Regions from separate parts of the Brevibacterium sp. NPDC056726 genome, predicted to be linked through region 1. Evidence: predicted binding sites of a transcription regulator. Region 1 holds the regulator's gene; each other region holds the start of a gene.
The links. Region 1 encodes LexA, which represses DNA repair genes until DNA is damaged. Its sites were predicted from a motif close to TCGAACANNTGTTCGA; they were not measured.

Region 1 (10,377 bases):
AGCGTCTCCGGGTACTTCGAGCGGACGTAGCACTGTACGGTCGCCGATTCCGTGATGATCGAGGGCCTCGTCCCGCCGTCGGCGATGACGGCGTGGAGGCGGGAGATCGGCGGCATCTGCTGCCGGAGCAGGCCGAGGCCCTGATAGAAGAGGGTCGCGGCGTCGAGTGCGTTGCGTCCCATGAAGGGCTGCGCCGAGGCGTGTGCGGCGACTCCCGTATACGTGACCTCGAGGAGGCGACGGCCGAGCCACACCTGGTCGGCGCAGTCGTAGCCGTACCCGTGGACCATGATCGCCGCGTCGATGCCGTCGAAGGCACCGGCTCGGGCCATGACCTCCTTGCCAGAATGCCCCTCCTCGGCGGGGGTGCCGAGGAGGACGACGGTGCCGGGCACGGCCGCAGGATCCCTCTTGGCGAGGTCGTCGAGTGCGAGGAACGCCCCGACTGCGGCGGCGGCGATGAGGTTGTGGCCGCACGCGTGGCCGATCTCCGGCAGCGCATCGTATTCGGCGAGGATGGCGATCGTCCTGCCCTCACCGGAGCCGGTCGTCGCGCGCAGGGTCGTGTCGACGCCGTAGCGCCCGGTCTCGACGGCGATGCCGCGGGAGGCGAGGACGGCGGCGATCGCGGCGACGGATTCGTGCTCCTCGTACGCGGTCTCGGCGAGGCCGTGGATGGTGCGGAGGAGTTCGGTGATGTCGGCGCCGACGGTCTCGAGTCCCTCCGCGATCGCCTCGGTGCTCGTCGTCGGGGCGCCGGTGAAGGTGTCGGTCCACTCCCCTGCCGCGCCGGCGCGGGCCTGCGTCTCGGCGGAGATGTGGTCGAGGTAGGACTCGTCGGGAACGGCGGGGCGGCTGAGATCGCGCAGGGGGCTCATGTCACTCAAGCATAGGAGACCCGAAGCCCACAGCCAGGCGCTAGGCCGCGGTGAGCTGGAGGGCGAGGGAGTCGACGCGGTCGATGATGAGCGCATCGACGGCCAGCGCATGCTGGAACCGGTCGAGTTCGCTGTCGTCGACGTCACCGCGGACGCCGAGGCGGATGCCGAGTTCCGGTCCTTCGACGTGGACGCGGGCGCTGCCGGGGCTGAGACTGATCGTCGCCAGCCATGGGAAGGCCTCGGCGATCGTCGCGATCGCCTGTCCCACCTCGGCGTCGGCCCACGACGGCGTCCACGGACGGCCCTGCGCGAACGCGAACAGCGCGGGACGCCGCAACAGGAACGACCGTGCGGTTCCGGGGTCGAGGACGACGAGCTGGGATTCGGCTTCGACGGCGCCGAGGACGAGGCGCTCGGCTTCGATCGGCACGGGTCGGGCCTCGGGGTGCCAGGCCGTCAGCGGGGGGATCGCGGAGAACCCGGGCGTGCATTCGCGACCGTCGGCGGCTTGGAGGCGGACCATCGCCATGTCCGAGGAGTTGTCGACCATGAGCCCGTTCTCCCCGACGCCGTGGTCGATGGCCAGGGGCACGATCGGCGCGTAGAGGCGGGTGCCGGACAGGGCCGTGACGACGCCGCGGTGGGCCTCGGGGTCGAGCGGTGCCCCGGCCACGGTCTCGAGGGCCGTGAGCAGGGCCGCGTCGGCCTCACCGGTGTCCCCGGAAAACGGGTTCGGGGCGAGGCTGCGGCCCTCCCACGGCTGGCCGGCCGAATCGGTCGACACGGTCTCAGCGTCCCGCGACGTCGAGGGCCTCTTCGAGCGTGAACTGCCCGGCGTAGAGGGCCTTGCCGACGATCGCGGAGTCGACGCCGGCGGGGACGAGACTGCGGAGGCTGCGGAGGTCATCGAGGCTCGAGACGCCGCCGGAGGCGGTGATCGGCTTGTCGGTGCGCGTCGACATCGATTCGAGCAGGTCGAGGTTGGGTCCCTGGAGGGTGCCGTCCTTGCGGACGTCGGTGACGACGTAGCGGGCGCAGCCGGCTTCCTCGAGGCCGGTGAGCACCTCGAAGAGGTCCCCGCCGTCCTTCGTCCATCCGCGGGCGGCGAGCGTCTGCCCGCGGACGTCGAGGCCGATGGCGACCTGGTCGCCGAAGCGGGAGATCATCTCGGCCGTCCACTCGGGGTTCTCGAGCGCCGCGGTGCCGATGTTGACGCGTTCGGCCCCGGTGTCAAGCGCCCTCTCGAGGCTTTCGGTGTCGCGGATGCCGCCGGAGAGTTCGACCTTGATGCCCACGGCCTTGACGACCTGGTTGAGGAGATCGGAGTTCGATCCCCGACCGAACGCCGCGTCGAGGTCGACGAGGTGGATCCATTCGGCGCCGCGCTCCTCGAAGTCGTGGGCGGCGTCGATCGGTGAGCCGTAGTCGGTTTCCGTGCCCGCTTCGCCCTGGACGAGGCGGACGGCTTTGCCGTCAGCGACGTCGACGGCGGGGAGGAGAACGAGCTTGTCAGTCATGGTGGCCTTTCCTGGGTCGCAGTCGGTGGTGCGGTGGTGGATGCGACGCTGAGTCAGTGATTCCGGGACCGGGCCGGTCCCGGGGCGTGCGGGTCAGTCGTTCGGCGCGGATGCTCCTGGCGAACCGGGGCTGTCGGGCGACCCTGGATTGTCGGGCGACTCGGGATCGCTGGGCGTTGCGGAGAACGTCGCGATCCAGTTGCGCAGGAGTCCGGCACCTGCGGTCGCGGACTTCTCCGGATGGAACTGGGCGGCCCACGTCGTCCCGTCCTCGACGGCGGCGACGAAGTCCCCGCCGTGGGTCGCGGTCGTCACGAGCGTCCCGGGCGGGTGCTCAGTGGCGGCGTAGGAGTGGACGAAGTAGAACTTCTCGTCCTCGATGCCGGCGAACATCTGCGAACCGGGGGGCGCTGTCACGCCCGTCCACCCCATGTGGGGCACGACCGGCGCGTCGAGCGCGGTGACCTCACCGGGCCACAGGCCGATGCCTTCGGTCTCCTCCCCGTGCTCGCGTCCGCGGGAGAAGAAGACCTGGAGGCCGACGCAGATGCCGAGCAGGGGACGACCGGCGGCGTGCCGGTCGCGGATGAGATCGACGGCGCCGACGGATTCGAGCCCGCGCATCACGGCGGAGTACGCGCCGACTCCGGGCACGAGCAGGCCGTCGGCGGCGTCGATGACCGCGTGGTCGGCGGTGAGGGTGACGTCGGCACCGGCGGCCTCGGCGGCGCGCACGGCGGAGCGGACGTTGCCGGCGCCGTAGTCGAGCACGGCGATCGTCGTCATCAGCGCTGCCCTCCTGAGAGGACGCGGGAGATCCGCCACAGCGAGAACCCGAGGACGATCGCCCCGACTACGGCGACGATCCAGGCGACAGCGTTGCCGCCGAGGCCGACGGTGACGCCGAAGGCGAGGACGAGACCGGCGAGGACGGCGACGACGATCCACATGAGCGCGGTGCGTGCGAGCGCGGCCCGTCCCGGCGTCATCGTCGCCGCGCTCGCCTGGAGCTTCGACATCGACGAGGTCGGGATATTGCCCTCGACCTCCTCAGGCGTGACGGTTTCGAGGAGGATCTGCTCGGTGACGTCGGGGAGGTTGCGCAGTGCGAGTCCGGCCGGGACATCGGATTCGCGTGCCCCGTGCCGGAAGTGGCCGGCGTCGATCTGCTCGTCGCTGCGGACGAGGAGGAGGACCTCGTGTTTGCCGGCGAGCTTCGAGATCGCAGCGGCCGCCTCGTTGCCGGCTTCGACACCGGTGTCGGAGAGCACGATACCGGTGAAGTCGCCGATGGGCACGATGGTGCCGGAGATGTTCGAGAGCACGCACGCGGCGGCGAGCTGGTCGGGGACGCCGAACGGGGTGACGACGACGGTGGTGCTCACAGGACTCCCTTGGTGCTCGGGACAGCGGTGGTGCGGCCGTCGGGTTCGACGGCTTCGCGCAGGGCGCGGGCGAAAGCCTTGAACTGGGCTTCGACGATGTGGTGCGGGTCGCGACCGCGCAGCAGGTCGAGGTGGACGGTGAGTCCGGCGTGGAACGCGATCGACTCGAGGGCGTGGGAGGTCATCGAGCCCGTGAAGTGCCCGCCGATGAGGTGGTACTGCTGCCCGTCGGGTTCGCCCTGGTGGACGAAGTAGGGGCGGCCGGAGATGTCGATGACGCAGCGGGCCAGCGATTCGTCGAGCGGGACGAAGGCGGCACCGTAGCGGCGGATGCCGGCCTTGTCGCCGAGTGCTTCGGCGATGGTCTGCCCGATGACGATCGCGGTGTCCTCGACGGTGTGGTGGACGTCGATGTCGGTGTCGCCGGAGGCGCTGATGTCCATGTCGATGAGCGAGTGCTTCGCCAGTGCGGTGAGCATATGGTCGAAGAACGGCACCGTCGTCGAGATGTCTGCTCTGCCGGTGCCGTCGAGATCGAGGGCGACGGACACGGTCGACTCGGATGTCGATCGGTCGCGTTGGGCCTTCCTCATAGTGAGCCTTTCTTCGCTCTGGTCATCACGCGGCGCATGGGTGCGCCGCTGTCCATTGTCTCAGTCCCCGTCCGCATCGTGCACAGCGGTCTCGCCACAGAGCATCGGCGGTCTCGTCGCCGAGGCGGTGGTGGCGGTCTCCGATGGGCGTCAGCGATGGCTGAGCAGCGTGTCCGGTGCGGTCGCGACGATGTCGTCGAGGGCGGCGAGGAACGCGTTCGTCTCCGCTTCGGTGCCGGCGTTGACCCGGGCGTGGTGGGGAATGCCGATGTCGCGGATGAGGATTCCGCGGTCGAGGAGCTGCTGCCACAGGTCGGCCGGTGAGGCGATGTTGCCGAAGAGGACGAAGTTCGAATCGCTCGGGTAGACGGTGAATCCGAGGGTGGCGAGGCGCTCAGCGATGGCCGTGCGCGAGTCGATGAGCCGGTCGACGTTGCCGAGCAGCAGATCGGCGTGATCGAGCGCCGTGCACGCGAGGACCTGGGTGATGTCGGAGAGGTGGTAGGGCAGCCGGACGAGGCGGAGCGCGTCGATGACTTCGGGGGCCGCGATCGCGTAGCCGAGCCGCAGTCCCGCGCAGGCGAAGGCCTTGCTCATCGTCCGGGAGACGACGAGGCGCGGTCGCCCCTCGAGCAGGGTCATCGCCGAGGGCAGGGCGGGTCGGGAGAACTCGGCGTACGCCTCGTCGACGATGACGATTCCACGGCAGTTCTCGTATGCGGCGGCGATGACGTCGAGGCCGATCGAGGTGCCGGTCGGATTGTTCGGGGTGCAGAGGAAGACGATGTCGGGATCGACGCGGGCCACCTCGGCGGCGACGGATGCGGCGTCGAGTTCGAACTCCTCGTCACGGGAGGCCGCCACCCAGGTCGCGCCGGTGCCGGTCGTGATGAGCGGGTGCATCGAGTAGCTCGGGGTGAAGCCGAGAGCGGTGCGTCCGGGTCCGCCGAAGGCCTGGACGATGTGGGAGAGGACCTCGTTCGAGCCGTTGGCCGCCCAGATCATCTCCGGGACGAGGTCGACCGAGCCAACCGCCCGTTCGTTGACGCCGTCGAGGTAGGTGACGAGGTGCTCACGCAGCGCCGTGAATTCCCTGTCGGGGTAGCGGTTGAGTCCGGCGAGGTGGCCGTCGACGGCCCGGCGCATCGCCTCGGTGACGACCTCGGGGATCGGATAGGCGTTCTCGTTGACGTTGAGCTGCACCGGAACGTTGAGGTGCGGAGCGCCGTAGGGCTGCTGACCGACGAGGTCGGAGCGGACCGGCAGAGAGTCGATGTTTCCCACACACCGATTTTAGCGCTGGGGAACGTCGAGACTCTGCCCGGGGTGGACGACGGGGCTGTCGAGGTGGTTGAGCTCGACGATGTCGGCGACGACCTCACGGGTGTCGCGGTCGAGGCCGAGGTTCGAGGCCACGGTCCACAGCGACTCGCCCTCGCCGACGACGACGGCGTCAGCGGCGACTCCGACGACCTCTCCCTCAGCGACCGCCTCGGCGGTGAACGTCTGGGTGGAGATGAAGAGCGTTCCGCCGATGATGGCGAGAGCGCACAGGGCGGTGCGGAGCAGGCGCACGGCGCGGCGGCCGCGGACGGTCAGACGCATTTCGTGATTCTTCTCAGACATCGCTTTACCTCTTTCTTCGTACGATTCCACCCGCAATGGGTAGAACGTCTGTTCTATTCAACATGCCAATCGAACAAATGTCCAGTCCATCTCGAACATTTATGAGACAATGAGCGAGAACCAGCGTTGTTGATCGATCTCGAACAACCATCCCAGGCGGCACTGACACGAGATCTCTCGAAGCGCTTCGACCGGTGGGATTAGAACGAAGGGGAAGAGGCAATGGTGCAGAACAAACGAGGCAGAGGCAGGCCGCGCAACGAGGATGTGGCCAGCGAGATCGCGGCTGCGCGCAGCGAAGAGGACGAGGTCGAGATCCCCGACGGGCCGACCGGAGCCGGCGACTTCCGGCTCTCCCCCCGGCAGCGGCTCGTCCTCGAGACGATCGAACGCGCCGTCGTCACCAACGGCTACCCGCCGAGCATGCGCGAGATCGGCGAGGCCGCGGGGCTCGCATCGCTCTCGAGCGTGGCGCATCAGCTCTCGCAGCTCGAGCGGCTCGGCTATGTCCGTCGCGACCCCAAGCGCCCCCGGGCGATCGAGGTCGTCAATCCCTTCGAAGAGGAGGAGGCGGAGCGCGCGAAGTACGAAGAGCTTGCCAACAACACCGTCCAGGTTCCGGTCGTCGGCCGCATCGCCGCCGGTGGTCCGATCCTCGCCGAGCAGGAGGTCGACGACGTCTTCTCCCTGCCGACGCAGGTCGTCGGCTCCGGCGAGATGTTCCTCCTCAAGGTCGTCGGCGATTCGATGATCGAGGCGGCCATCTGCCACGATGACTGGGTGGTCGTGCGCAAGCAGCACACCGCTGACAACGGGCAGATCGTCGCCGCCCTCCTCGACGGCGAGGCGACGGTGAAGACGCTCAAGCGCAAGGCCGGGCGCCAGTGGCTGCTCCCGCAGAACAAGGACTACGACCCCATCGACGGCACGTATGCGCAGATCATGGGTCTCGTCGTCGCCGTCATTCGCCGCCTCTGAGAGCTGTTACCGGGCACGGCCTGCGCGGAGCGACTGCGCATATCGCGGGCGCTATCTGCAGAGTTCGGTTGCTCGAGCACTGCCTGCGCCCGGCGACGATTGCCCCCGACCGGTCACGGTCGGGGGCACTCGTGCGTTCCGCAGGGTCCCTGGGCGCGGACGACCGCCTCGGCGGCAGGGCACGACCGCCTCGGCGGGTTCAGATTTCGAACCCCGCACACGCAGCCGCACAGACAACCCGTGCACGCGGTGGATCAGCGGCTCCGCGTAGGGGGTGCGAAGCTGCGCGGTGTGTGTGCCACTCCGGGTTGTGCGTGCGAAGCTCCGCGACGGATCTGCGGCGCCGCGGTGGTCGTCGCGCTCCGGGTGCCCTTCGACCGCCTCGGCGGGCTCAGATTTCGAATCCCGCACACGCAGCCGCACAGACAACCCGTGCACGCGGTGCGTCAGCGGCTCCGCGTAGGGCCTACGAATCTGGACGGTGCATCAGCGGCTCCGCGGTGGTCGTCGCGCTCCGGGTGCCTTTCGACCGCCTCGGCGGGCTCAGATTTCGAATCCCGCACACGCAGCCGCACCGACAACCCGTGCACGCGGTGGATCAGCGGCTCCACGTAGGGGGTGCGAAGCTGCGCGGGGTGACTGCCACTGAGGGTTGTGCGTGCGAAACCGCGCGACGGATCTGCGGCGCAGCCGAATCAGAGACTGGGATCGTTCACAGACCGTTCTGCACATCGGTCAGGGAGTCGGCAGTCGGATAGCCCTGCGTCGAGTCGCCCATTCCGAGCAGAAAGACCAGGGTGAGCACCATGGCAGCACCGCCGAGAACGAAGGCCACAACTGGCCAGACGTTGAGATAAGTGGCGCCCATGAGCAGCCCGATGCCCCCGGCGGCGAAAAGGGCGAGACCCGTGAGGAGACTCGCCAGCCAATGTTTCCGCTGGGGCTTCTTCTTCCGTTTGCGCGCCATGGCGCGAACTGTACCACCCGGCCCCGCGGACCTCATCCCTTGGCTGCGTCGTCGTCCTTCGCGTCGGCGAGCCGGCCGAGGGCGGTGCGAACGAGCTGCGCGTCGGTCGTCGGCCACATCTGCGGCATCGAGTTGACGAGGTAGCCGGCGTACCGGGCCGAGCGCAGCCGCGAGTCGAGCACCGCGACGACACCCTTGTCAGCTGTCGAGCGGATGAGGCGTCCGGCGCCCTGGGCCAGGCGCAGAGCGGCATGCGTCGCGCTCACCGCCATGAACCCGTTGACACCGCGCTTGTCGGCGTCGCGGGCCCGCGCCTGCATGAGCGGATCGTCCGGACGCGGGAAGGGGATCCGGTCGATGATGACGAGCCGGTTCGTCCTCCCGGGCACGTCGACGCCCTGCCACAGTGACATCGTCCCGAACAGACATGCCTCATCGTCGGCGGCGAACCGGGAGACGAGCGACGGCAGACCGTCCTCGCCCTGGAGGAGGATCGGAACATCGACCTTGGCTCGCAGATGCTCGGCGGCGGCATTCGCTGCCGCTTTCGAGGAGAAGAGTCCGAGCGCCCCGCCACGGGACGCGGTGACGAGCGCTTCGAGTTCGGCCAGCGCCTCCTCGCTCAGCCCGCTGCGACCGGGTTTGGGCAGGTGAGAGGCGACGTAGATGATGCCCTGCCGGCCGTAGTCGAAGGGTGAGCCGACGTCGAGGCCGTCCCACCTCGGCGCATCCGGTCCGAAGAGCCCGAGCGAGGCGGCCACGGCGTCGAAGTTCCCACCGAGGGCGAGCGTCGCCGAGGTCGCGACGACGGTGGAGTCCTCGAAGATCCCGTTGCGCATCGTCCCGGCCACGCTCAGCGGAGCGACGACGAGGTTCGTCGTCTCGCGTTCGCGGAAGGTGCTGCGGCTCAGCCACACGACGTCGTTCTTGCCGGGGTCGCAGAAGCGCTCGGCGAGTTCGAAGATCTCCTGGCACCGGGCCTTGGCCATCTGCCGGCCCGCATCGGCCTCCTCCCCGCGTCCGCCGATGTCGTTGATGATCTGCCGGGCGGAGTCGCGGATCTGCGTGAGGGCGAGTGCCAACGGCTCGGCGACGGAGAGCATGAGCCCCTCCTGGACACCGGCGGTGGCGCGTTCGAAGGCAGCCGAGGCGGTGTCGAGCATCGCGACGACCCCGTCCTCGACCGTCGTGTTCTTCCGCACCGCCGAGGTGGCTGCCGACAGCATGCCCGTGTTGATCTGGCCGGACAGGGCGTTCGTCACGCGGTCCTTGAGTTCGTGGGCCTCGTCGATGATGATGACGTCGTGTTCGGGCAGGACGGAATTCTCCCCGAACGCGTCGATCGCGAGCAGCGCGTGGTTCGTCACGATGATGTCGGCCTCCGAGGCCGCGGTCCGCGCCTGTTCGGCGTAGCACTCGGTGAAGAGCGGACAGTTCGACCCCAGGCAGTCGAACGCGTTGACCGACACCTGCGCCCACGCCTTGTCACTAACACCTGGCAGCAGATCGTCCCGGTCGCCGGTGTCCGTCGTCTTCTCCCACGTCCGAATCCGCTGGATCTCCTCACCGAGGCCGGACCGGTCGGCGGGTCGGCGGCCGGCGGCGGCATCGGCGCCGAGGTCGAAGAGCATGCCCTCGTCCTCGTCGGGATAGCCGCCCTCGAGTTTGTGCTTGCACACATAGTTGCGCCGCCCCTTGAGCAGCGCGGCCTTCGGCAGCGGGTCGAGCGTCTTCTTCAGCGCCTTGAACAGGCGCGGCAGGTCCCGGTGGATGATCTGCGTCTGCAGTGCCAGCGTCGCCGTCGAGACGACGACCGTCCCTCCGGTGCGGCTCGCGTACTCGGCGGCGGGCACGAGGTAGGCCAGCGATTTGCCGGTGCCCGTGCCCGCCTGGACGAGGAGGTGGATGTTCTTGTCGAGCGACGAGGTGACCGCCTCGGCCATCTCGGTCTGCCCCTCACGGGGCGCCCCACCGATCGCCCCGACCGCGGTCTGGAGCAGATCGGAGACCGTGCTCACTCGCCGATGACCAGGTCGGGCCTGCGGAACTCCTCGAGTTCGGCGGCGAGTTCGGCCGGGACCTTCGCCTGCATGCCCGTGCCGCCGGCGCCGTGCTCCTCGTGCTCGACGGTGCCGAGCGCATAGATCTTCGACACGAGGTCGCCGCGCTCATACGGGATGAGGACGGTGATCTCGATGTTCGGCGAGGGCAGCTTCTCCTCGATCGTCTCGACGAGCTCGGCGATGCCCTCCCCCGTCGCCGCGGAGACGAATCGCGCTCCGGGGTATTCGGCGCGCAGCGCGGTGACGACGTTCTCGTCGGCGAGGTCGACCTTGTTGAAGACGAGGAGTTCGGGGATGTCACCGGTCTCGACGTCGCCGAGGACCTCGCGCACGGCGTGAATCTGCCCGTGCGGGTCCGGGTGCGAGG
Region 2 (10,377 bases), on a different contig from region 1:
CCTCGCCGAGGTGCGGCAGGCCTTCGATCTCCTCTCCTTCGAACTCGCCGCTCAGCGTCACACCCGCGAGGGGCTGGAGCGGCTCGAGGCGACGATGACGGCCGGTCGCCGCCAGGCCGAGGCCGGAGACGCCGTGGGGGCGCATCGGTCCGCCGCGGACTTCCACGCCATCGTCACCGAGCTCTCGGGCAACCGGCTCCTCGTCGAGGTCGGCGAGCTCCTCGATTCGCGGATGCGGTGGCAGCTGAGCCAGCATGACGAGCTCGACGTCGTCGCAGCTGAGCATGCCGAGCTCTTCGATGCCATCGCCCACCGCGACCTCGAACGGGTGCGCGCGCTGGCCGCCCACCATCTCGACACGAGCCGGCAGCAGCACGACAAGCACCGCGAACGTCTCGCGCACGAACCGCAGGAGATCTCCGACCCCGGCGGGGCCGCGGATTCGGACTGACCGGGCCTCAGGAGGCCCGGGTGACGGGGTCGTGCCGCGTCACGGTCTGCGGGTCCGACGGGGACGCTCCCGCTGCCGCGGCGAAGGGCCAGCCGTCGAGGCGCTTCGGGCGGGCCGGGGCGTACGTGCGCACCTTCGACGTCGTCAGCCCCAAGCCGACGAGCGCCTCGGCGAGCCTGACCGCGGCGGCCACGCCGTCGACGACGGGCACCGCGCAGCGGCCGACGATCGTCTCGGTGAGGTCGGCCATCCCGCCGCAGCCGAGGACGATGACCTCGGCACGATCGGTCTCGACGGCCTCGGCGGCCGCCTCGGCGATCGCGGCCACTGCCCGATCGGGATGGGCCTCGAGGTCGAGCACGGGCATCCCCGACGCCCGCACGGACGTGCAGTGCCGGTCGAGTCCGGCGAGCAGCAGGCGGTCCTCGATGAGGGGAACGGTGCGGTCGAGGGTGGTGACGACGGCGTACCGGCGCCCGAGCATCATCGCCAGCTGCGCCCCCGCCTCGGTGATGTCGACGACGGGGACGTCGAGGAGCTCCTGGAGGCCCTCACGTCCGTGCTCGCCGTACCCGGCCTGGATGACGGCGTCGTAGTCCCCGGCATAGCCGAGCACGGCATCCATGACGCCGAGCGCGGCGAGATGGCTCTCGACGTTGCCTTCGCAGGATTCGGCGCCGAAGGTCGGCGTGAGACCGATGATCTCGGTGCCCGCCGAGGCGGCCTCGCTGGCCGCCCGGGCGATGCCGGCGGTCATCGCCGCAGTGGTGTTGACGTTGACGACGAGGATTCTCATGGGCGAAGTCCTTCGCAGGATCGGAGGGGTGTCGGGGTGCGTGTCAGAGTGAGCGTCTGAGCGGGCCTCAGTGGGCGGTGGGCACGGCGATCTCCTCGCCGTCGACCTCGCGGAACGTGAAGTCCCGGCGGGCGATGACGAAGTAGATGACCGCGGCGATCCCTGCGCCGAGGAACCAGGAGAACTGCGAGACGCCGGAGAACGCGGGGACGAGGGCGAGGATGAGCGAGAGGATCGCGGCGGGGATGAACGCCCCGATCGCCCGCCAGTTGACGCCGTGGTGGTAGAAGTACTCGCCGTCGTGGGCCTCGGTGTAGAGCTGCGGGACGTTGACCTTCGTCTTCCGCACGAGCCAGTAGTCGACCATGATGACGCCGAACAGGGGCCCGAGCAGCGCGCCGAGGCCGCCGAGGAAGTAGACGATGACGACGGGTGAGTCGTAGAGGTTCCACGGGAGGATGACGAATCCGATGATCGCGGAGATGATCGCGGCCCGGCGGAAATTGAGATGGCGCGGGAAGAGGTTCGTCAGGGCGTAGGTCGGGGCGACGAAGTTCGCCATGAGGTTGACGGCGATCGTGAGCACGAGCAGGGAGAGCGAGGCGGCGGCGAGCAGGACCGGATTGCCGATGGCCTGGACGATGTCGGCGGGCGAGCTGATGACCGTGCCGTCGATCGAGTACTGGGCGCCGGCGAGCGAGATGACGACGAGGCCGAAGACGAGCATGTTGATGGGGATGCCCCAGAAGTTGCCGACGACGATCGAGCCCTTCTTCTTCGCCGACCGGGTGAAGTCGGAGAAGTTGAGGACGAAGGTGCCGTAGATCGCCACCCACAGAGCCCCTCCGCCGAGGATGTTCGTCCACATCTGCCACCCGGTGAGCGGGTCGTCGATCGACCACGCGATGCGGAAGTCGACGCGGACGAGCATCCAGATCGCCAGGGCGAGGAAGGTGACGAGGATGATCGGGCCGGCGATCGCCTCGTAGCGCCGGATCATCTCCATCCCGTAGCTGACGATGATGACCTGGACGATCCACAGCAGGGTGAAGGAGAACCAGCCGAGGCCGCTCAGTCCGAGGAACTCGACCTCAGTCCACGCCTGGAGGCCGGGGATGAGGGTGATGGGGAGGACGTTGAGGACGTTCGCGGCGAGGTAGGTCTGGATCCCGAACCAGGCGATCGCGACGATCCCCCGCACCGAGGCGGCCAGCTGGGCCCCGTGGATGCCGAAGGCGATGCGGCACATCACCGGATAGGGAACGCCGGTCTTGTGACCCATGAACCCTGAGAGGGTGAGGAGGACGAAGAGCAGGGCCGCACCGACGAGGAGGGCGACGAGGATCTGCCACGCGCCGAGGCCGAGGGCGAAGAGGCCGAGGGCGAACCCGTAGTTGCCGAGCGAGTGGACGTCGTTGGCCCAGAGCGAGAAGACGCTGTACGCCGTCCAGCTGCGGCCCTCCTTCCTGCTCGGCGCGAGATCGGCGTTGTAGAAGCGCGGGCTGATCCGGTGCGCGGCGAGCTGTTCCGGGCTCGGTCCGAGCCGGTGCGGCATGGTGCTCGACTGCGGGTCGGGCACGGACTGGTCGGACGTCACGGTGTGGGCCATGGGAGTTCTCGAATCAGACGGGCGCGGCGCTGGAATACCAAAGTCGTTCTTCCCGGCGTCGCGGCGGTGAGAGCTGACCTCGTGAGCGTAACCTGGGTCACAGTGATTCCGCAATGGGGTCATCGCCGTCAGTCCAGCAGTGACAACGCCTGGTGTGCGCGAGTCAGACTGCCGGACCTGGGATGATGCCGGCGGATCGGCGGCGCTCGGTAGTGGAATATTTGGCATACCATTTAATCGGATCACCGTCGGCGGTCACGGCCGGCGCACGGGCCGCCCTTGACTTCGACTCGAACACGTGTTCGAATGCCGGTGTGAGATGGAATGACACGGAACCGACAGCCGGGCTCTTCGGAGTCACCGGGCTCATCCGCACCGTGCGCGCCCCGGAGTTCGCGGGGATGACGTTCCACGAGGTCCTCGCGAAGTCCGCGCTCAACCGTGTCCCGCAATCGAGTGCGATGCCGTTCTCGTGGACGATCAACCCGTATCGGGGCTGCTCCCACGCGTGCGTCTACTGCTTCGCCCGGAGCACCCACCGGTATCTCGACCTCGACTCCGGCGGCGACTTCGACCGGCAGGTCATCGTCAAGGTCAACACTCCGGAGGTGCTCGCCGCGGAGGTCGCCAAGCCCCGCTGGTCACGCGACCTCGTCGCCCTCGGGACGAACACCGACCCCTATCAGCGAGCCGAGGGCCGCTACCGCCTCATGCCCGGGATCATCACCGCCCTCGCCGAACACGGCACACCGCTGTCGATCCTCACGAAGGGCACCCTGCTGCGTCGCGACCTCCCGCTGCTCGCCGAGGCCGCCCGCGACGTGCCCGTCGAGATCAGCATGTCGATCGCCGTGTACGACGACGAGCTCCAGCAGGCGATCGAACCCGGGACGCCGACGACCGCGGCGCGGTTGGCGACGGTGCGCGCGGCTGCCGAACTGGGCTTCCGAGTCACCGTGTTCATCATGCCGGTGCTGCCCAAGCTCACCGATTCGCGCGAGCATCTCGAAACGGCGCTCGCGGCGATCAGGGACGCCGGTGCGAGCAGGGTCGTCTACGGCGCCCTTCACCTGCGCCCGGGCGCTCGCGAGTGGTTCTTCGCCTGGCTCGACCGCGAGCACCCCGAGCTTCTCCCCCGCTACCGGCGCATGTATGCGAACTCGGCGTATGCCTCGAAGGAGTACCGGACCTGGTTGGCGGCGCGGATCAATCCGCTCATCGACCGCTACGAGCTGCGCGGGACCAGCGACGACGACTATCCCGCGACGAAGCGGTGGACCCGGCGCGGCACCACCGGCGGCGGGCAATCGTCACCGAACGCCGCTGCCGAGTCCGCCCTGCTCGATCCCCAGGCGGCACTGTTCTGACAGCACTGTTCTGACGCCGCTGCTGTGACGGCACTGTTCTGACGGCGTCGCCTCCCCATCGTCCGCGACGGTCGGGTCCTCCAGGTCGAGACAAACACCTCGGCGGGTCGCGCCTCCGGGTCGAATGTGACGACGGTCGCACCCGGCCCCGCGGCGGGAATAACCTCCATGGGCAGGTAGTTGAAAAGTGTATGAAAATTGAGATCTGGTCGGACATCGCCTGTCCGTGGTGCTACATCGGCAAACGTCGCTTCGAAACCGCGCTCGAGGGTTTCCCGCACAAGGATGACGTGGAGGTCGAGTGGCGCAGCTTCCAGCTCGATCCCACCCTTCCCGCCCATGTCGAGGAGTCGGAAGCGAATTACCTCAGCCGGTCGAAGGGCATGCCCGCCGAACAGGTGCGGCAGATGTTCGCCCAGGTGAGCGAGCAGGCGGCGCGCGAGGGCCTCAACTACGACTTCGATTCCGTCGTCGTCGCGAACAGCTTCACCGCCCACCGCTTCCTCCACTTCGCCAAGAGCCACGGTGTCATGGCGGCCGCCGAGGAGGCGCTGATGTCCGGGCATTTCGAGTCCGGTCGTGACATCGGAAGCATCGACTACCTCGCCGAGGTGGGTGAGTCGCTCGGGCTCGATCCCGCCGAGACCCGTCGGGTCCTCGAATCCGACGCGTACACCGACGCTGTCGAGGCCGATGTCGCTCAGGCCCGGATGCTCGGCGCCAATGGGGTGCCGTTCTTCGTCATCGACCGCAAATACGGAATCTCCGGCGCGCAGAAGCCGCCGGTCTTCACCCAGGCGCTCGAGACCGCGTGGGACGAGAGCCGGAAGCTCACCGTGCTCACCGGCACCGGCACCGACGGCGCCGACGACTACCCCGAGGGTGCCGTCTGCGGCCCCGAGGGCTGCAACTGACACAGCTCCATCCCCATCACCTCCACAGACGTCGAAAGGACCACCACCCATGACTGAGACCCCGTCCACCCCGCTCATCCGCATCATCGTCGGCAGCGTCCGACCGGTGCGCGTCGGCGACCAGATCGCCTCCGCCGTCGCCGAGATCATCTCCGATGCCGCCGATGCGCGCACCGAGATCATCGACCTCGCCGATCTTGACCTGCCGCTGCTCGACGAGCCGCGGATGCCGGCGCTCGGCGACTACCAGAATGCGCACACGAAGGAATGGGCGCGGATCATCGACGAGTCCGACGCGGTCGTCTTCGTCACCCCGCAGTACAACGCCGGCTACCCGGCGTCGCTGAAGAACGCCATCGACTACCTCTTCGCCGAGTGGAAGGACAAGCCGTCGCTCATCATCAGCTACGGCGGCCACGGCGGTGGGATGTCCGGCGCGCAGCTGCGTGCCGTGCTCGAGTTCATCGGTCTCGACCTCGTCGGCGACAACGTCGAGATCACTCTGCCGCGCGACTCCTACGGCCCGGACTGGCGACTCACCGACGCCGAGGAGGTCGTCGCCGGCTACGCCGATGAGCTCCGCACCGCGGCGCGGGCGCTCGATCGCAGCCTCGTCCCCCAGTCCTGATCGCTCCGGGCTCCGGCCCGGCCAGCCTTCCTCTTCGAACTCCGCGGATGACATCATCCGCGGAGTTCTCCGTGTCCCGGCTGTCCCACTCGTCTTGTCCCGGCTGTCCCACCCGGCGATGACCGGAACCGTGCTCTCGACGGGGCAACCGGACTAAGGTGAGCGACTATGGGCTCATTCGGCGACATCTTCGGTTCGAACATCCTCCTCGAGGGCACCCTGCTGTTGGCGAGCTTCGTGCTCTGCTCGCTCATCGGCTTCGAACGGCAGTTCCGGCAGAAGAGCGCCGGCTATCGCACGCACGTCCTCGTCGGGATCGGCACGTGCGCGTTCACCCTCGTCTCCGCCTACGGGTTCGCCGGGGTCCTCGACAGCGACGTCCAGCTCGACCCTTCGCGGATCGCAGCCCAGATCGTCTCCGGCATCGGCTTCCTCGGCGCCGGAGTGATCTTCAAGGGCCGGAACATGGTGCGCGGGCTGACCACCGCAGCCTCGATCTGGGTGTGCGCCGCCGTCGGCATGGCGTGCGGGGCGGGAATGCTCGCCCTGGCCACGATGCTCACCGGCCTGCACCTGCTCACGCTCTTCGTCGTCGCCCCGCTCATCCGCAGGATCCCCGACCGCAACCGCGGCAAACTGCTGCGCATCGTCTACCGCGACGGCGGCGGGGTGCTGCGGGAGATCCTCGGGGTGGCGAGCACGATGGGCTTCTCGAACACGATCCTCGATTCCCAGCGCTTCGAGGCCGAAGACGGTGCGAAGATGGTGCGCATCGACGTGAAGTTCGAGGGCAAGCGCCCCCTCGACCACCTCGTTCCGCTGCTCATGGAGCTCGACGGGGTCGACAAGGTGGCCCTGCGCGAGGACCGCGTCCACTCCGTCGATGCCGACGGCGACACCGTCTGAGGCCGCAGCCTGACCCTTCAGCCTGCTTCCTCGGCCTGACCCCTCAGCCGCGCTGCGACCGCTTCCAGGCCAGGGTGGCCAGAGCGGCGGCCTGATCGGCGAGGTGTCGGTCGTCGAAGAGGACCTCTGGTGAGTGGTTGACCGCCGCGGTGTCGGGGTCGACGCCCTCGGGGGTGACGAAGAGGAAGACGAACGCGCCGGGAACCTCCTCGAGGACGTAGGAGAAGTCCTCGGAGCCCATGACGGGGTCGGGGGCGTTGACGACGCGGTCGGCGCCGAAGGTCTCGGTGAGCGTCTCAAGGGTGAACGCGGCCTCCGCGGCGTCGTTGACGGTCACGGGGTACTGCTCGTTCCACACCACCTCGGCGGTGCATCGGTGAGCTGCGGCGATCGAGTCGGCCAGGCGGGTCGCGAGCTCGGGGAACCGCTGCGTCGTCTCCGGGGACAGGGTGCGCACGGACATGCCCAGCGTCGCCGTCGACGGGATGATGTTGACGGCGCTGCCGGCGTCAAGGAGGGTCACCTCGGCGACGATGGGGTCGAAGACGCTGAAGGACCCGGTGATCATCGAGTACACCGCCTGCCCGAACTCGAGGAGGGGACGGACGGGATCGACCGCGTCCTGCGGTCGGGAGCTGTGGCCGCCCTTGCCGTGCATTGTCAGGTGGAAGGTGTTGGCGCCGGCCATGATCGAGCCGGGGCGGGTGACGAACGTGCCGGGGACGCCGGGGGCGACGTGGATCGCGTAGGCGGCGTCGGGCATCTGGCCGGCGAGGTCGAACATGCCCTCGTCGATCATGATCTTCGCTCCGCCCTGCCCCTCTTCGCCGGGCTGGAACATGAAGACGACGGTGCCGGCGAGCTCGTCCTGGTGCGCGGCGAGGAGTGTGGCGGCGCCGACGAGGCCGGAGACGTGGAGGTCGTGGCCGCACGCGTGCATGTTCCCGTTCGTCGAGGCGAAGTCGAGGCCGGTGGCCTCGACGACGGGCAGGGCGTCCATGTCGCCGCGCAGGAGGATCGTCGGACCGGGCCGGCCGCCGCGGAGCACGGCGACGACAGAGCTGAGCTCACGGCCCAGGGTGATCTCGAGCGGCAGGCCCTCGAGCGCGTCGAGGATGCGCTGCTGGGTGAAGGGCAGATCGAGTCCGAGTTCCGGATTCCGGTGGAGGTCCCGGCGGAGGGCGGTGAGTTCAGCGCCGATCGCGGCGGCCTCGGCGGTGAAGTCGATCGTCATGGTGGGGTGGTTCCTTTCGCGGTGGGTGCTCTGGTCGGTGATTGGTCGGGTCGGTGGTTGATCGGTGCTCGGGTCGGTGGGTGGTCGGGTCAAATGCTTCCGGTCGGGCGGATCAGCGTGCGAGCAGCGGCGGGACGGGGGCGTCGGTGAGGCGCGCATCGATGTCCTTGACGACGGTCCCGCCCTGCATGACGACCCTGATGCTGTCGGGATCGGCGAGCGGGGTGATGTCGGCGAGCGGATCGACATCGACGACGAGGAGGTCGGCGAGGCGGCCGGCTTCGATCGTGCCGACCTCGTCGTCGAGGCGCAGCAGCTGCGCTGCCGTCTGTGTTCCGGCGACGATCGCCTGCATCGGAGTGAGGCCGAGTTCGACGGCGTGGACGGGTTCGCGGAGGTTCTCACCGTGCGGGCAGACTCCGGCATCGGTGCCGAGTGCCACCTTCACTCCGGCGGCGAGTGCGGCGGCGACGCGTTCGCGGGCGATCGCCGACCAGCGCACCTTCTTCTCGTAGAGGTACGCGGGCACGACGGCGGGGTCGGGTACGCGCAGTGCGCTGCTGAGTGTAGGCACGAGGAATGTGCCGCTGGTGAGCATGAGGTCGATGCCCTCATCGTCGATGCCGTAGCCGTGTTCGACCGAGCGGACGCCCCCGCGGATCGCCGCCTTGATCCCGGCGGCGCCCTGGGCGTGGGCGGCAACGGGCTGACCTGCACGTTTGGCGGTCTCGGCGACGATGAGACGAACGTGTTCCTCAGGGACGCCGAGGTCGTCGGGAGTGTCGGAGGGACTCGAGACGCCGCCGGTCGTGCAGACCTTGATGACATCGGCACCGGAGCGGACGAGGAGTCGGACGGTGCGCCGCACCTCGTCGTCGGTGTCGATGATCGGGTCGACGGGCAGGTGCATAGGCACTTCGCGGCCGTTGGGCAGCGTGAAGTCGGTGTGACCGCCGGTCGGTGAGAGGGCGGAGATCGCCAGATGCAGGCGCGGGCCCTGGATGAGGCCGTACCCGATGGCGTCGCGGAACCCGCGGTCGATGCCGCCGAGGTCGCGTGCCGTGGTCACTCCTGCCATGAGGGTGCGGCGGGCGTTGAGGGCGGTGCGCAGGGTGCGCTCGGTGGCGAAGCGGTCGGCGTCGGCGGTCTGGTCTTCGATGGAGAGACCGAGATGGACGTGGCAGTCGATGAAACCGGGCAGAACGGTGGCCCCGCGCAGATCGATCGTGCGTGCGCCCGTGCGGGGACGATGGGCGCTGGGGCCGACGCTCGCCGAGGCGGTTCCCGGTTCTCCGGTCATCGGCTGCGGCTCAGGCTCGCCGGGCACAGCTCCCGACTCCCGCGGTCCGGACCGTTCACGGCGTGCCGGTCCCGCGTAGACGATGCGATCGCCGTCGATCTCGATCTCGGCGTCGAGGACGGGGTCCCGTCCGGTGCCGTCGATGAGTCGAGCCCCCGTGAGCAGCAGGTGCTCGGTGCCCGGAACGGTGGCGGGCAGGTGGGCCGCGGCCATGGTGATCCTTTCGGGTCGTATCGAGTGGTGGTCGTATCGCCGGGTGGCCAGCCGTGTGGCGGCCAGCCGTGTGGCGGTCAATCGCGCGGTGGTCTCGCCGGCACGGCCGGTCTCAGTGCTCCGCGCCGACGAGGGATCTCGCCAGGGTGCGGTATCTGTCCGTGAGCGCAGCGTCGTCCGGCAGTGGACTCTCGGTACGGAGTGTCATCGTGAAGAGGGTGAGTCCGGCGAGCGTGTCGAGGATGAGATCGTGGTCGAGCGCGGCGCTCATCTGTCCGCGATCGACGGCGCGGGCAAGGATCGCCCGGCCCCTGGCATGGCGCTCCTCCATGAAGTCGGCGGAGATGAGGGGGATGACGTCCATGTTGAACATCGCGAGCAGGAGGCCGTTTCCGTGCGTGCGGACGCCGAGCGAGCGGCGGAAGTTCTCGATGTTCTGCCACGCATGCGCGACGAGATCGTCGACGACGTCGCCGGTGTCGGGCATCTCGCCGAGTTCGAGGGTGTCGAGGATGGCGGCGGCGACGAGTTCGGGTTTGGTGGGCCAGCGGCGGTAGATCGCCGTCTTCCCGCAGCCGACGGTGGTGGCGATGCTCTCGATGCGCAGGTTCATGAAGCCGTGCTCCGCGACCTCGGCGCGCACAGCGGCGAGCACGCGGTCGGTGAGCTCGGGGTCGAGCGGTCGACCCTTCGGTGTGGCCTGCGTCATGGGCCGAGCCTTTCACGCAGGTCTCTCGTTCCGCAACACTGCGTATCGTTTGTCTCGGATCGTGGTGACCGCGGGATCAGCTCTCGAGCTCGGCGAGGAGCGCGGCCATCGACCCGGTGACGCGCGGTCGGACCGCCGGACCGAGCACGGCAGTCTGGACGATGCCGCCCTGGACCATCGCGAGTGCCGCCGGTGACGTCTCGCGTGCACGCGCCTGCGCCACCATTTCGTCGAGACCGGCAGTGCGGTG
Region 3 (10,377 bases), on a different contig from region 1:
GGCCGTCGGTGATGACGGCGTTCGAGGTCGGTGCGGAGAGGACGAGCCCGTCGAGGGTGATCGCGAACTGGTTGTACGGCTGCTGGAGACCGGTGATCGCCGAGGTGATCTGCTTGAAGATCTCGCGTCCCGTGTCGTCGAACTCGAGGTTGACGGCGGGCTGGTTGGTCTGGACGCCGTTGGCGCCGGCTGCGTAGCCGAAGGTCGCGTCGGTGAGGTGGTCACCGGAGAGCTCGACGGGACCGAGCACGTATTTCGCCGACCCGTCCTGGGCGCACGAGACGACCGGCTGGTCGGCCGGCTGCTGGACGCCGCCGGTCCGGTTCTCCGGGTTCGTGCAGTCGAGTTCCGTGTACTGGTTGATGATGTCCTGCGTCTGCCATTCGGCGGTGTCCTGCTCGGGATCGAACAGGGGGCGCGGCGTCGAGTCGGTGACCTGGGTGTCCTCACCCTGACTTTCACCGGCCTGGGTCGGCGCAGGGGTCTCGCCCTCCGGCGACTCATCCGCAGGGGCCTCACCCGCGGGCGACTCGGACGGGGCGGGCGCGTTGCCGCCGGCGTTCGCGGGTTCGTCGGTCGCACTGCCGTCACCTGAGCCGGCGGCGTCTGCACTGCTCGAGTTGACGACGGCGCCGCCGCCGGTCGGAGCGTCCTGGCTGCCACCGGTGAGGTCTTCGAGGCGCTGGCGCTCCTCGTCGGTCAGCCCCTCGGAGGGGTCTCCCCCGTTCTGTCCCTGCTGCTGTTCGTCGATCTGCGCCTGGGAGCGCGGGTCGCCGACGAGGGCGACTCGGCGGAAGACGAGCTGAGCCGAGGAGCGGACGAGGTTGCGAGTCTCCTCATCGGGGTTGCCCGGCAGGTTGACGACGATGTTCCTGTCGCCCTGCGTCGAGATCTCGGCTTCGGAGACACCCGTCGAGTCGACCCTCTGGCGGATGATGGCGACTGCCTGATCGAGCTGTTCCGTGCTGATCGTCGTGTCCTCGGACACCTGGGGTTCGAGGATGATCGAGGTGCCGCCCTCGAGGTCGAGGGCGAGCTTCGGTGTGGGTGTGGCGTCGGACCAGATGACACCTGCGGCGAGGACGCCGAGGAGGATCAGGGTGACGACCGTCAACCACAGGAAGCGCAAACCAGGGCGTGGCTTTTCTTCGATGTCGGACACGTCTCAGCTTTCGATCGGGAGCAGTGAGGGGATCAGTTCTTCTTGTCGTCGGTGTCCGGCTTGTCGGTGCCGGTCCCCTTCGACGGATCCTCAGTCGAGCTGCCGTCCACGTCGTCGGCGTTGGTCTTGGCAGCCGCATCCGCCTCGGCGGCAGTGCGGTCGGCCTTGTCGGCCGTGAGATCGGCGTCGTCAGCCTTGAGATCGGCGTCGAGGGCCTTCTCATCGGCGCGGTCGGCCTTGAGATCGGCATCGGCGGCCTTCGCATCGGCACGGTCGGCCTTGAAGTCGGCGTCGGCGGCGTTGAGGTCAGCGTCGGCGGCCTTGAGGTCGTCGTCGCCCGCCTCGGCGCGCTTGCGCTCGTTCATCGCGTCGAGTTCGGCGTCGGTGATCGCCGGGGAGTCGGTCGCCTCGGTGGCGGGGGCCGCATCGACAGCGGTGTCCGGGGTGTCGATCTGGCCGATGGCCTGGCGGTGCACGCGCAGGACCGTGCCGGGTCCGGATTCGATGGTGACCTGGTTGTCCTCGTCGTCGATCGAGAGCACGGTGCCGAAGACGCCGAAGGTCGTCATGACCTTGGCTCCGGGAACGAGGTTCGTCTTGATCTGCTCCGCACGCGCCTTCTGCTTACGCCGAGAGTTGAACAGGAAAAAAATCAGCAGCGCAGCGAGCGCGAGAGGGATCAGCAAATCCACAGGTATCAACCTTCCATAAGAACGGACCAGTGCACTAGCTTAGTTCGAAGTCCGTACTCAAGGCGAACCGATACGCAGGGTTCAGTACTCATAGTTTGCTGGGATGTGGAGTCCCAGATGCCTCCATGCCGCCGAGGTGGCGACGCGTCCGCGTGGGGTGCGGCTGATGAGGCCCTCCCGCACGAGGTACGGCTCGGACACGGTTTCGACCGTGTCGGCCTCCTCCCCCACCGACACCGACAGCGTGCCGAGTCCCACGGGACCGCCGGCGAAGCGCTTGCAGAGGACTTCGAGGACGGACCGGTCGAGGCGGTCGAGGCCGAGTTCGTCGACTTCGTAGACGGTAAGCGCGTTGAGCGCCGCGGCCTCGTCGATGGTGCCGTTGCCGCGCACCTGCGCCCAGTCCCGGACGCGGCGGAGCAGACGGTTGGCGATGCGGGGCGTGCCCCGGGAGCGGGTGGAGATCTCGGTGAGACCGCGGTTCTCCGCGTCGATGCCGAGCATCCGGGCAGAGCGGGTGAGGACGGTGAGCAGGTCGGCGCTCGAGTAGAAGTCGAGGTGCCCGGTGAAGCCGAAGCGGTCGCGCAGCGGCGCCGGGAGGAGTCCCGAACGAGTCGTCGCGCCGACGAGGGTGAAGGGCGGGAGGTCGAGCGGGATCGCCGTGGCGCCGGGGCCCTTGCCGACGATGACGTCGACGCGGAAGTCCTCCATCGCGACGTAGAGCATCTCCTCGGCGGCGCGGGCCATCCGGTGGATCTCGTCGATGAAGAGGACTTCGCCCTCTTCGAGGGAGGAGAGGATCGCGGCGAGGTCGCCGGCGTGCTGGACGGCGGGGCCGGAGGTCACGCGCAGGCTCGCCTGCATCTCGTGGGCGATGATCATCGCCAGCGTCGTCTTCCCGAGTCCGGGCGGGCCGGAGAGCAGGACGTGGTCGGGGGCCTTGTGCCGGGCCTTCGCGGCGTCGAGGACGAGCGAGAGCTGTTCGCGGACCTGCGGTTGGCCGATGAAGTCGTGGAGGCCCTTGGGTCGCAGCGCCGCCTCGGCGTCGCGTTCAGCGGCTTCGGCGCTGCCGGAGACGAGCCGGTCGTGCTCGGCGCCGGTGAGCCGCTGGTCGCCGAAGTCCATCTCGTAGGAGGCGGTTTCGCGGTCGGTCATTTCCGGGCACCGAGGACTTTGAGCGAGGCCTTGAGCAGCGCCGAGGTGCCGGCGTCGGCCTCGAGGTCAGCGACGACCTCCTGGACCACCTCGGCGGCTTGGGGCTCCTTCCAGCCGAGGCCGACGAGGGCGTCGACGACCTGCTGATTGGTCCCGCCGAAGGAGAGCGCGGGGCCCGGTGCTGCGGCGGCGAACTTCGGGAGCTTGTTCTCGAGTTCGAGGATGATCCGCGAGGCGCCCTTCTTGCCGATGCCCGGCACGCGGGTCAGGGCGGTGGCGTCCTGGCCGGCGATCGCGGCGGCGAGTTCGTCGGGGCCCATGACGGAGAGGATGGCCATCGCGAGGCGGGGTCCGATGCCCGAGATCGTCAGGAGGACCTCGAAGGTGTGGTTCTCGTCCTCGGTGCCGAAGCCGAAGAGGGTCATCGAGTCCTCGCGGACGACGAGGGTCGTGACGAGGTCGATGTCGGCGCCGTGGCGGGTGCCGGCCAGGGTGTCGGGTGTCACGTGCACTTTCCTGCCGACACCGTAGGTGAGGACGACGAGGTGGTCAGCTGCGATGCGATGGACCGTACCGCTGAGGAAACTGATCACGGACTGCCTTTCAGGTGGGAACACGTGTACGAATCCAGACTAACAGTTCGAGGTCGCTCGCCTCATCCGACATGCCCGGGCCGGTGGCACACTCGTCCCCTCAAACGGGCGCTCACCACAGACCCCGATCATCGGGCCCCGGAACATCGCCACCGGCTGCAACGTCACCGGCGGCATCGCCGCCCATGGCACCACTATCGGTGGCGCCGCCATCGCTGCGATCGTCGATGCCCCCGCCTGGCTCTCGCGCGGCACCCGGTTCGGACCCACTGCTCCATCGCACCGAATCCGCGTCGCTCCCCCGCATCAGCTCCGGCCCGCAGTGCTCCGCATCGACGCCGACATCGGCGGCGGTGAGCGGCGACAGCGGCAGGTCGGCGAAGAGCGTGTCGACGGCGTCGTCGGTGACGAATCTCGCGTGGAGGATCGGCCTCCGTTCGATGTCGACCGAGGCAGGTGGTATCCATGCGGCACGGCCGTCCTTGAGCATGATCGTCTCCCACTCGGATCTGTCGATGAGGTGGTGGTGCATGCTGCAGACGAGAGTGAGGTTGTTGAGGTCGGTTCTGCCGCCGAGTGCCCAAGGGAAGACGTGGTGCGCGTCGCACCAGCCCGGTGGTGTCTCGCATCCAGGGAAGGTGCAGCCCTTGTCTCGCGCGGCGAGGATCGCCAGCTGTCGGGGCGTCGCGTGTCGCTGTTCGGTCGCCAGCGCCATCGACTTCGCCTTCTCAGTCATGAGGTGGAAGAACACCGTGCCGTTGAGGCCCTCATCGGCGGCGAGGTCGATCGGGAAGTCGGCTTCGGCTCCTGTCGTCGCCCGGCCCTTCCCCTCGGCGAGGTTCTCGGCCGTTGCGGTGACGACGAGGGCGAACGGCGCTCCCCTGCCGACCCGACCCATTTCGGTGTGGGAGATCAGTGTCGAGAAGCGCTCGTACATGAGGTTCTGCACTGTGCCCTGTTCGTCCGAGGTGTCGGCGAACGTGCCGTCGGCGCGGACTCCCCAGCCGCGGGGGTTCTCGGAGCCTGTGCCTGACAGCTGCGGGTTCACATCGGCGGGCAGCGGTCGGTCTGATGCGTCTCCGGCGAGCACGCTCCCGAAGAGCTCGAGCATCTGTTCGCCCTCGACGCGGAGGTCATCATCGGGTCCACCGTCGAGACCCGTTGGATTCTGAGCACCGCCGTCACCAGTCTCATCGTCGAGACCCGGCGTGCCGTCTGCGCTGCTGTCACTGGACGTGTCGCCTGCTTCGCTGGGGTCACCCGCTCCGGTCGGGTCGTCCACTCCGGTCGGGTCGTCCGCTTTGATCCGTGAGGTCAGCCATCCCTGGATGATGCCACCGGTGATCGGGTCGAGGAGGCCGCTGAGGTCCCAGTCGCCGTCGCGGCGCTGGCGGACGTTGACCTTGTACTTCGAGCGGTCGCGGGAATCGGTCGGCTCGGCGCCGTCGGGGTCGACCCGCTCGAGCATGGCGGTGAAGATCCGCCGGAGGTCGGAGACGCGGACGCTCGGCGCGCGTTCGACGAGTTTGCCTTCGATCCGTTCGCGCACCTCGGTGCCGAGCCAGAAGGGGACCTCGTCGAGGCATTTTCCGATCATCGCCGCCTGGCTCGACGACAGCGCTCCGGACTGCAGACCGGCCGCGACGATCGGATACTTCGGCGGCCGCGACTGCCCGGTCAGGTCGACTCGGTTGCCGAGGTTCTTCGCCAGTTCGGTGCGGCGGTGCGCCTCGGTGCTGCTGAGTTGGAGTTTGTCCTGCACCAGAGCCTTGGTCGATTTCGCCCCGTAGTCCTTGGGCGTTCCGACGCGCTCGAAAACCGACAGCGTCACGGCGTGGAGCGAATCGACGAGACGGCTGAGCGCTTCGACTCCCCTCATCACGGTGATGGCCTCGTCGGGTCCCATCGGACGTCGGAAATCGCGGAGTTCGGCTTCGAGCCGGGTGATCGCAGCGATGCTGTCGGTCACCTCGGGGACCGAGCCTCCGAGGTCGGCCCACTGTTCCTTCGTGAGCATCGGATGGGGAGAGTCTGCCAGGGAGGTGTCGCGGTGCTCGTCGACGGCCGTTTGGAAGGGGTTGTCCATATCGGACACGCACGGCCGCGAGGCGATGTCATCGTCCATGCCACCGCGCGCGGGTTGTGGTGCACCACCACCCTCGGCGTCGGTGGAACTCCCGGACTCGCCGGCGGCGGTCTGTGAGCCCGTCCCTCCACCGTCGCCTCGGCGAACCTCTCGGCCGGAGAGCCCAACGTCCGCAGGATCAGAAAGCGAAGGATCGCAGGTCGAGGGCTCAGGTGCCGAGAAGTCGGGCGCCGCTACCGCGTCCATGCTGCCGAGCGTCTCTGCCAGTCCATGACCGCTGAGATCCATTCCGGCCGCTTCGAGCTGATCGCGAAGAGAACGCGGGGCCGTCGAGCCCTTCCTGTCTCGCGACCCGGGCTTCTTCGATGCTCCCGCACGCGCACCCGACTTACTGCCACGGGAGCCATCATCCCGGTGGTTCTGCGGTCGTTCCGGCGTGAGTGTCATGATCTCGGCAATCTGTCCGTCAACGGTGACGTTGTGCGGTTGTCTCTATTCTAGATGTAAGTGACATCACATGTCTATAGTTTCGTTCGATTTTCTCAACTGATTTTCTATGACGTTCGGTGCAGTTCTAATCAGGAATGAGGTGCGGTGCTCATCAGGGACGATGTCATGATGAGAGCGGAGAGGAACTCGTTCCGAGGCGCTCTTGCCTTGAGCACAGAGCTCAATTGGGCGCGTCGAATCGTAGCCGAGACGCTCGGAATCGCGATCGACGCGCGCAGCGCGGTCGGGGCATCCCGCCGCGCTTCGGCTCACTTCGCGTTGCGCAGCGCGCGGGCCCACTGTTCCTGGGCTTTGGTCAGCCCACTCCCCTGCCGGCCGCTGCCCTTGCGTTCGGTGAGGTCCTTGTTCATCCCCGGCGTCGACTGAGCGCTGAGCGCCCCGCGCCACGAGTGGCAGATCGCTATGGCCAGGGCGTCGGCGGCGTCGGCGGGTTTGGGCGGCGCGTCGAGTCCGAGGATGCGGGTGACCATGTTCGTCACCTGCTTCTTGTCCGCCCGTCCGGAGCCCGTGATCGCTGCCTTGACCTCGGACGGAGTGTGCATGGCGACGGGGATCCCGCGGCGCGCGGCCAGTCCCATCGTCAGGCCCGAGGCCTGCGCGGTGCCCATGATCGTCGAGACGTCATTGCGGGCGAAGACCCGCTCGATGGCGACGACATCGGGTCGGTGCGTGTCCAGCCAGGTGTCGAACGCCTCGGCGAGGGACCCCAGCCTCAGGTCCACGGAGTCCGCGGACGGGGTGCGGAAGACGTCGACGGCGACCATGGCGGCCTTCCTGGCCGGCAGGGTGTCGATGACGCCGAATCCGCACCGCGTGAGGCCGGGGTCCACGCCGAGGATGCGCATCAGGCGTCGAGTTCTGCGAGAACCTCGTCGCTGACGTCGGCGTTCGAGTAGACGTTCTGCACTTCGTCGCTGTCTTCGAGGGCGTCGATGAGCTTGAACACCTTAGTGGCGGTGGCTGCGTCGAGGCTGACCTTGAGTCCGGGGACGAACGAGGCCTCGGCGGAGTCGTAGTCGATGCCGGCGTCGACGAGCGCCGTGCGCACCGCGACGAGGTCGGTCGCCTCGGAGATGACCTCGAAGGTCTCCCCTTCGTCGTTGACCTCTTCGGCGCCGGCTTCGAGGGTCGCCTCGACGATGGCGTCCTCATCGGTGCCCTCGGCCGGGACGACGATGACGCCCTTGCGGTTGAAGTTGTACGACACCGAACCGGGATCGGCCATCGAGCCGCCGTTGCGGGTCACGGCGACGCGCACTTCGGAGGCCGCACGGTTGCGGTTGTCGGTGAGGCACTCGATGAGGAGTGCGACGCCGCCGGCCGCGTAGCCTTCGTACATGATCGTCTCGTAGTTGACCGCTTCGCCGTCGAGGCCGCCGCCGCGCTTGACGGCGCGGTTGATGTTGTCTGCGGGCACCGAGTTCTTCTTCGCCTTCTGGATCGCGTCGAAGAGGGTCGGGTTGCCGTCGGGATCAGGTCCACCGTTGCGTGCGGCAACCTCGATGTTCTTGATCAGCTTGGCAAACAGCTTGCCGCGCTTGGCATCGATGGCAGCTTTCTTGTGCTTAGTCGTTGCCCATTTGGAATGACCTGACACTGGTGTTCCTTCCTATAGATGAAGCCCTTAGATTCTATACGCCCCAGCGCCCGCGCGCCGAAACCTCCGCGGTGCAGTCCTTTCGCACCGAGGCGGTCCGGCTGAATCCTGTCCAGGTGCAGTCGCTTCCCGGTCCGGTCGGTTCGCACCGAGGCGGTCCGGCTGACTCCTGTCCAGGTGCAGTCGCTCAGTCGATGACGAGGGGGACGTCGGGCACGGTGCCGACGGCGGCGAGCTCCATGAGGCTGAGCAGGTTCTTCGGGTAGATCGTCTCGGTCGTCGCCATGAGCTCGTCGCGGGACCACCAGCGGAACTCGAGCAGGCTGCGCTTCTCGATGTCCGTCCACACGGCGTCCTCGAGTTCGATGTCCTCGCTCGTCCGGTAGGCGAAGTACGTCTCGAGCTGCCGCAGCTCCTTCTCCGTGAAGTGGAAGACCTCGTCGCGGATGGCGAGCGGACCGATGAGGTCGCCGGGTTCGCATTCGAGGCCGGTCTCCTCGGCGAGTTCGCGGGCCGCCGTCTGCGCCGGCGATTCGCCCATCTCCGAGCCGCCGCCCACGGTCATCCACCACTGATGGGTGGGCGTGAGCAGGTCCTGGGCCCTGATGAGGAGAACCTCGTCGCGCTCATTGAGCAGAACGACCCGTGAAGCTTTACGAGGTTTCATGGTTCTCCAGGAGTTGACGGCGGACAGACGAAATTCTTTGCAGGATAGTGATGCAGCAGGCGATCATCAAGACGCCCAAGGCGACCGTCAGAACGATATCGGGAAGTCCCATTCCCACCAAGCCGGTGACGATGAGTGTGACCAACAACCGGTCGGCGCGTTCGGCGATTCCGCCGGACGCGTGGACGCCCAGGCCCTCGGCCCGCGCCCGCACATACGAGACAAGCGACCCTGTCACCAGGCAGCCGAGGGCGAGGAGCGCGGTGAGCGGATCATCCGCGCCGAGGAAGAACCACAGTGCGAGACCGACGAACACGGCGGAGTCCGCGATGCGGTCGAGCGTCGAGTCGAGGAATGCGCCCCACAGGCTCTTGCGTCCCATCTCCCGGGCCATGATCCCGTCGAGCATGTCGCAGAAGACGAAGACGGTGATGACGACCGTGCCCCAGAACAGGTGCCCGAGCGGGTAGAAGATCAGCGCGCCGGCGCTCACCCCGAGCGTGCCGATGAACGTCACGGCGTCCGGGGTGAGCCCGAGGCGCAGGAGCAGCCTGGCCAGGGGACGGAAGAGTCGGGTGAATGCCTCGCGGGCGATGGTGTTGAGCATCGGGTCAGCGAACCGCCGAGGTGGTGAGCGGGCGATCGACGGTCGTGCAGTCGGCCTTGGGGGCCCGCAGGCGCTGGTCCCACCAGTCGAGGATCGCATCGAAGCGCTGCCGGCGATGTCGCGGCTGCCCCGAACGCGAGAGCTCATGGTTCTCACCGGGGAAGATGAGCAGCTCGGTGACGACCCCGGCCCGCTGGAGCGCGGCGTAGTACTGCTGGGCCTGTTCGAGCGGGCACCGGAAGTCGAGCTCGGAGTGCATGACGAGCGTCGGCGTGCGCACCGCATTCGCATGGGCGAGCGGGGACTGCCGGGCGATCGCCGCGGCATCACGCGAGGTGTACTCCTCGGTGAAGAACCGTCCGATGTCGGAGGTGCCGAGGAAGCTGTGCGGGTCGAGGTATCCGCGTTCGACGATCGCCGCGGCGAAGCGGTGATCGGCGGCGATCGTCATCGCCGTGAGATATCCGCCGTACGATCCGCCCTGCACGCCGAGGCGGCTCGCATCGAGGTCGGCGTCCGCGGCCAGTGCGTGGTCGAGGACGGCGAGGACATCGGCCATCGCCGGTGCGGCCATGTCGCCCTGCACCGCGGTGCCCCACGTGCGGGTGCGTCCTCCCGAACCGCGCGGGTTCGCGTAGACGACGGCATAGCCCGCCGAGGTGAGCACCTGGGTCTCGTCGAACCACCCGTGCGTGTACTGCGCGAACGGTCCGCCGTGGATGTTGAGGATCACCGGGAACGGTCCCTGCCCGGCCGGCTTGGCGAGCCATCCGGTGACCGTGCCGCCGGGGCCTTCGACCCGGAGGACCTCGGGGCGCACCGAGGCGGCCGGAGCGGGATGCTCGAGCACGACGGTCGAGGCCGGCCCACCGGACGACTCCCGTGCGGCCTCGAGGTCGACGCGCAGCAGTGCGGCCGGCGCTGTCGGCGTCACCGCGGTGACGACCGCGGTGCCGTCGGCGACGTCGAAGCCCGTGACGACGGTGACGTCGTCGGTGAGGAACACGAGATCGTCGAGGGCCGCCTCGGTGCCGGAATCACCGATCGCAGCATCGAGGTCGAGCCGGGCCAGACGGGTCGCCCCGTCGGTGTCGACGGCGAAGACGACAGTGCCGGCGAGGATAAGCGGCGGGATCTGGGCGACGGCGACCGTCTCTGGGTCGGTGAGCCGCTTGGTCGCACCGGTGCGCATGTCGTGGACGAAGAGACCGGGCATCTGCCCGACGAAGTCGAGTTCGTCGCGTGTGAGGTCGCTGCCGACGAGGAGGATCCGGTCGGCGCCGATCCACCGGTGGAGACTCACGCTCA

Region 2: ACFQ91_RS04300 (Rv2578c family radical SAM protein) is a predicted target of LexA. The motif match lies at 3,147-3,162, and genes of this name have one in related genera.
Region 3: ruvA (Holliday junction branch migration protein RuvA) is a predicted target of LexA. The motif match lies at 3,619-3,634, and genes of this name have one in related genera.

Annotation. Positions count from the first base shown of each region.
Region 1 is NZ_JBHTYZ010000008.1:63,820-74,196, forward strand. Features, by position in the region: gene ACFQ91_RS16730 (M20 family metallopeptidase) at 1-878, opposite strand, end outside; gene ACFQ91_RS16735 (SseB family protein) at 919-1,665, opposite strand; gene priA (bifunctional 1-(5-phosphoribosyl)-5-((5-phosphoribosylamino)methylideneamino)imidazole-4-carboxamide isomerase/phosphoribosylanthranilate isomerase PriA) at 1,670-2,398, opposite strand; gene hisH (imidazole glycerol phosphate synthase subunit HisH) at 2,492-3,184, opposite strand; gene ACFQ91_RS16750 (hypothetical protein) at 3,184-3,783, opposite strand; gene hisB (imidazoleglycerol-phosphate dehydratase HisB) at 3,780-4,376, opposite strand; gene ACFQ91_RS16760 (histidinol-phosphate transaminase) at 4,527-5,660, opposite strand; gene ACFQ91_RS16765 (LysM peptidoglycan-binding domain-containing protein) at 5,670-5,981, opposite strand; gene lexA (transcriptional repressor LexA) at 6,225-6,980, shown strand; gene ACFQ91_RS16775 (hypothetical protein) at 7,693-7,947, opposite strand; gene ACFQ91_RS16780 (ATP-dependent DNA helicase) at 7,980-9,965, opposite strand; gene hflX (GTPase HflX) at 9,962-10,377, opposite strand, start outside.
Region 2 is NZ_JBHTYZ010000002.1:175,973-186,349, reverse strand. Features, by position in the region: gene ACFQ91_RS04315 (GntR family transcriptional regulator) at 1-451, shown strand, start outside; gene ACFQ91_RS04310 (aspartate/glutamate racemase family protein) at 459-1,247, opposite strand; gene ACFQ91_RS04305 (NCS1 family nucleobase:cation symporter-1) at 1,315-2,802, opposite strand; gene ACFQ91_RS04300 (Rv2578c family radical SAM protein) at 3,171-4,223, shown strand; gene ACFQ91_RS04295 (DsbA family oxidoreductase) at 4,415-5,137, shown strand; gene ACFQ91_RS04290 (NADPH-dependent FMN reductase) at 5,187-5,765, shown strand; gene ACFQ91_RS04285 (MgtC/SapB family protein) at 5,934-6,671, shown strand; gene ACFQ91_RS04280 (M20 family metallopeptidase) at 6,715-7,905, opposite strand; gene ACFQ91_RS04275 (amidohydrolase family protein) at 8,018-9,418, opposite strand; gene ACFQ91_RS04270 (TetR/AcrR family transcriptional regulator) at 9,531-10,127, opposite strand; gene ACFQ91_RS04265 (TetR/AcrR family transcriptional regulator) at 10,204-10,377, opposite strand, start outside.
Region 3 is NZ_JBHTYZ010000004.1:301,326-311,702, forward strand. Features, by position in the region: gene secD (protein translocase subunit SecD) at 1-1,114, opposite strand, end outside; gene yajC (preprotein translocase subunit YajC) at 1,195-1,854, opposite strand; gene ruvB (Holliday junction branch migration DNA helicase RuvB) at 1,936-2,979, opposite strand; gene ruvA (Holliday junction branch migration protein RuvA) at 3,006-3,602, opposite strand; gene ACFQ91_RS10335 (HNH endonuclease signature motif containing protein) at 3,715-5,727, opposite strand; gene ruvC (crossover junction endodeoxyribonuclease RuvC) at 6,447-7,043, opposite strand; gene ACFQ91_RS10345 (YebC/PmpR family DNA-binding transcriptional regulator) at 7,043-7,795, opposite strand; gene ACFQ91_RS10350 (NUDIX hydrolase) at 7,983-8,462, opposite strand; gene pgsA (phosphatidylinositol phosphate synthase) at 8,449-9,069, opposite strand; gene ACFQ91_RS10360 (S9 family peptidase) at 9,074-10,377, opposite strand, start outside.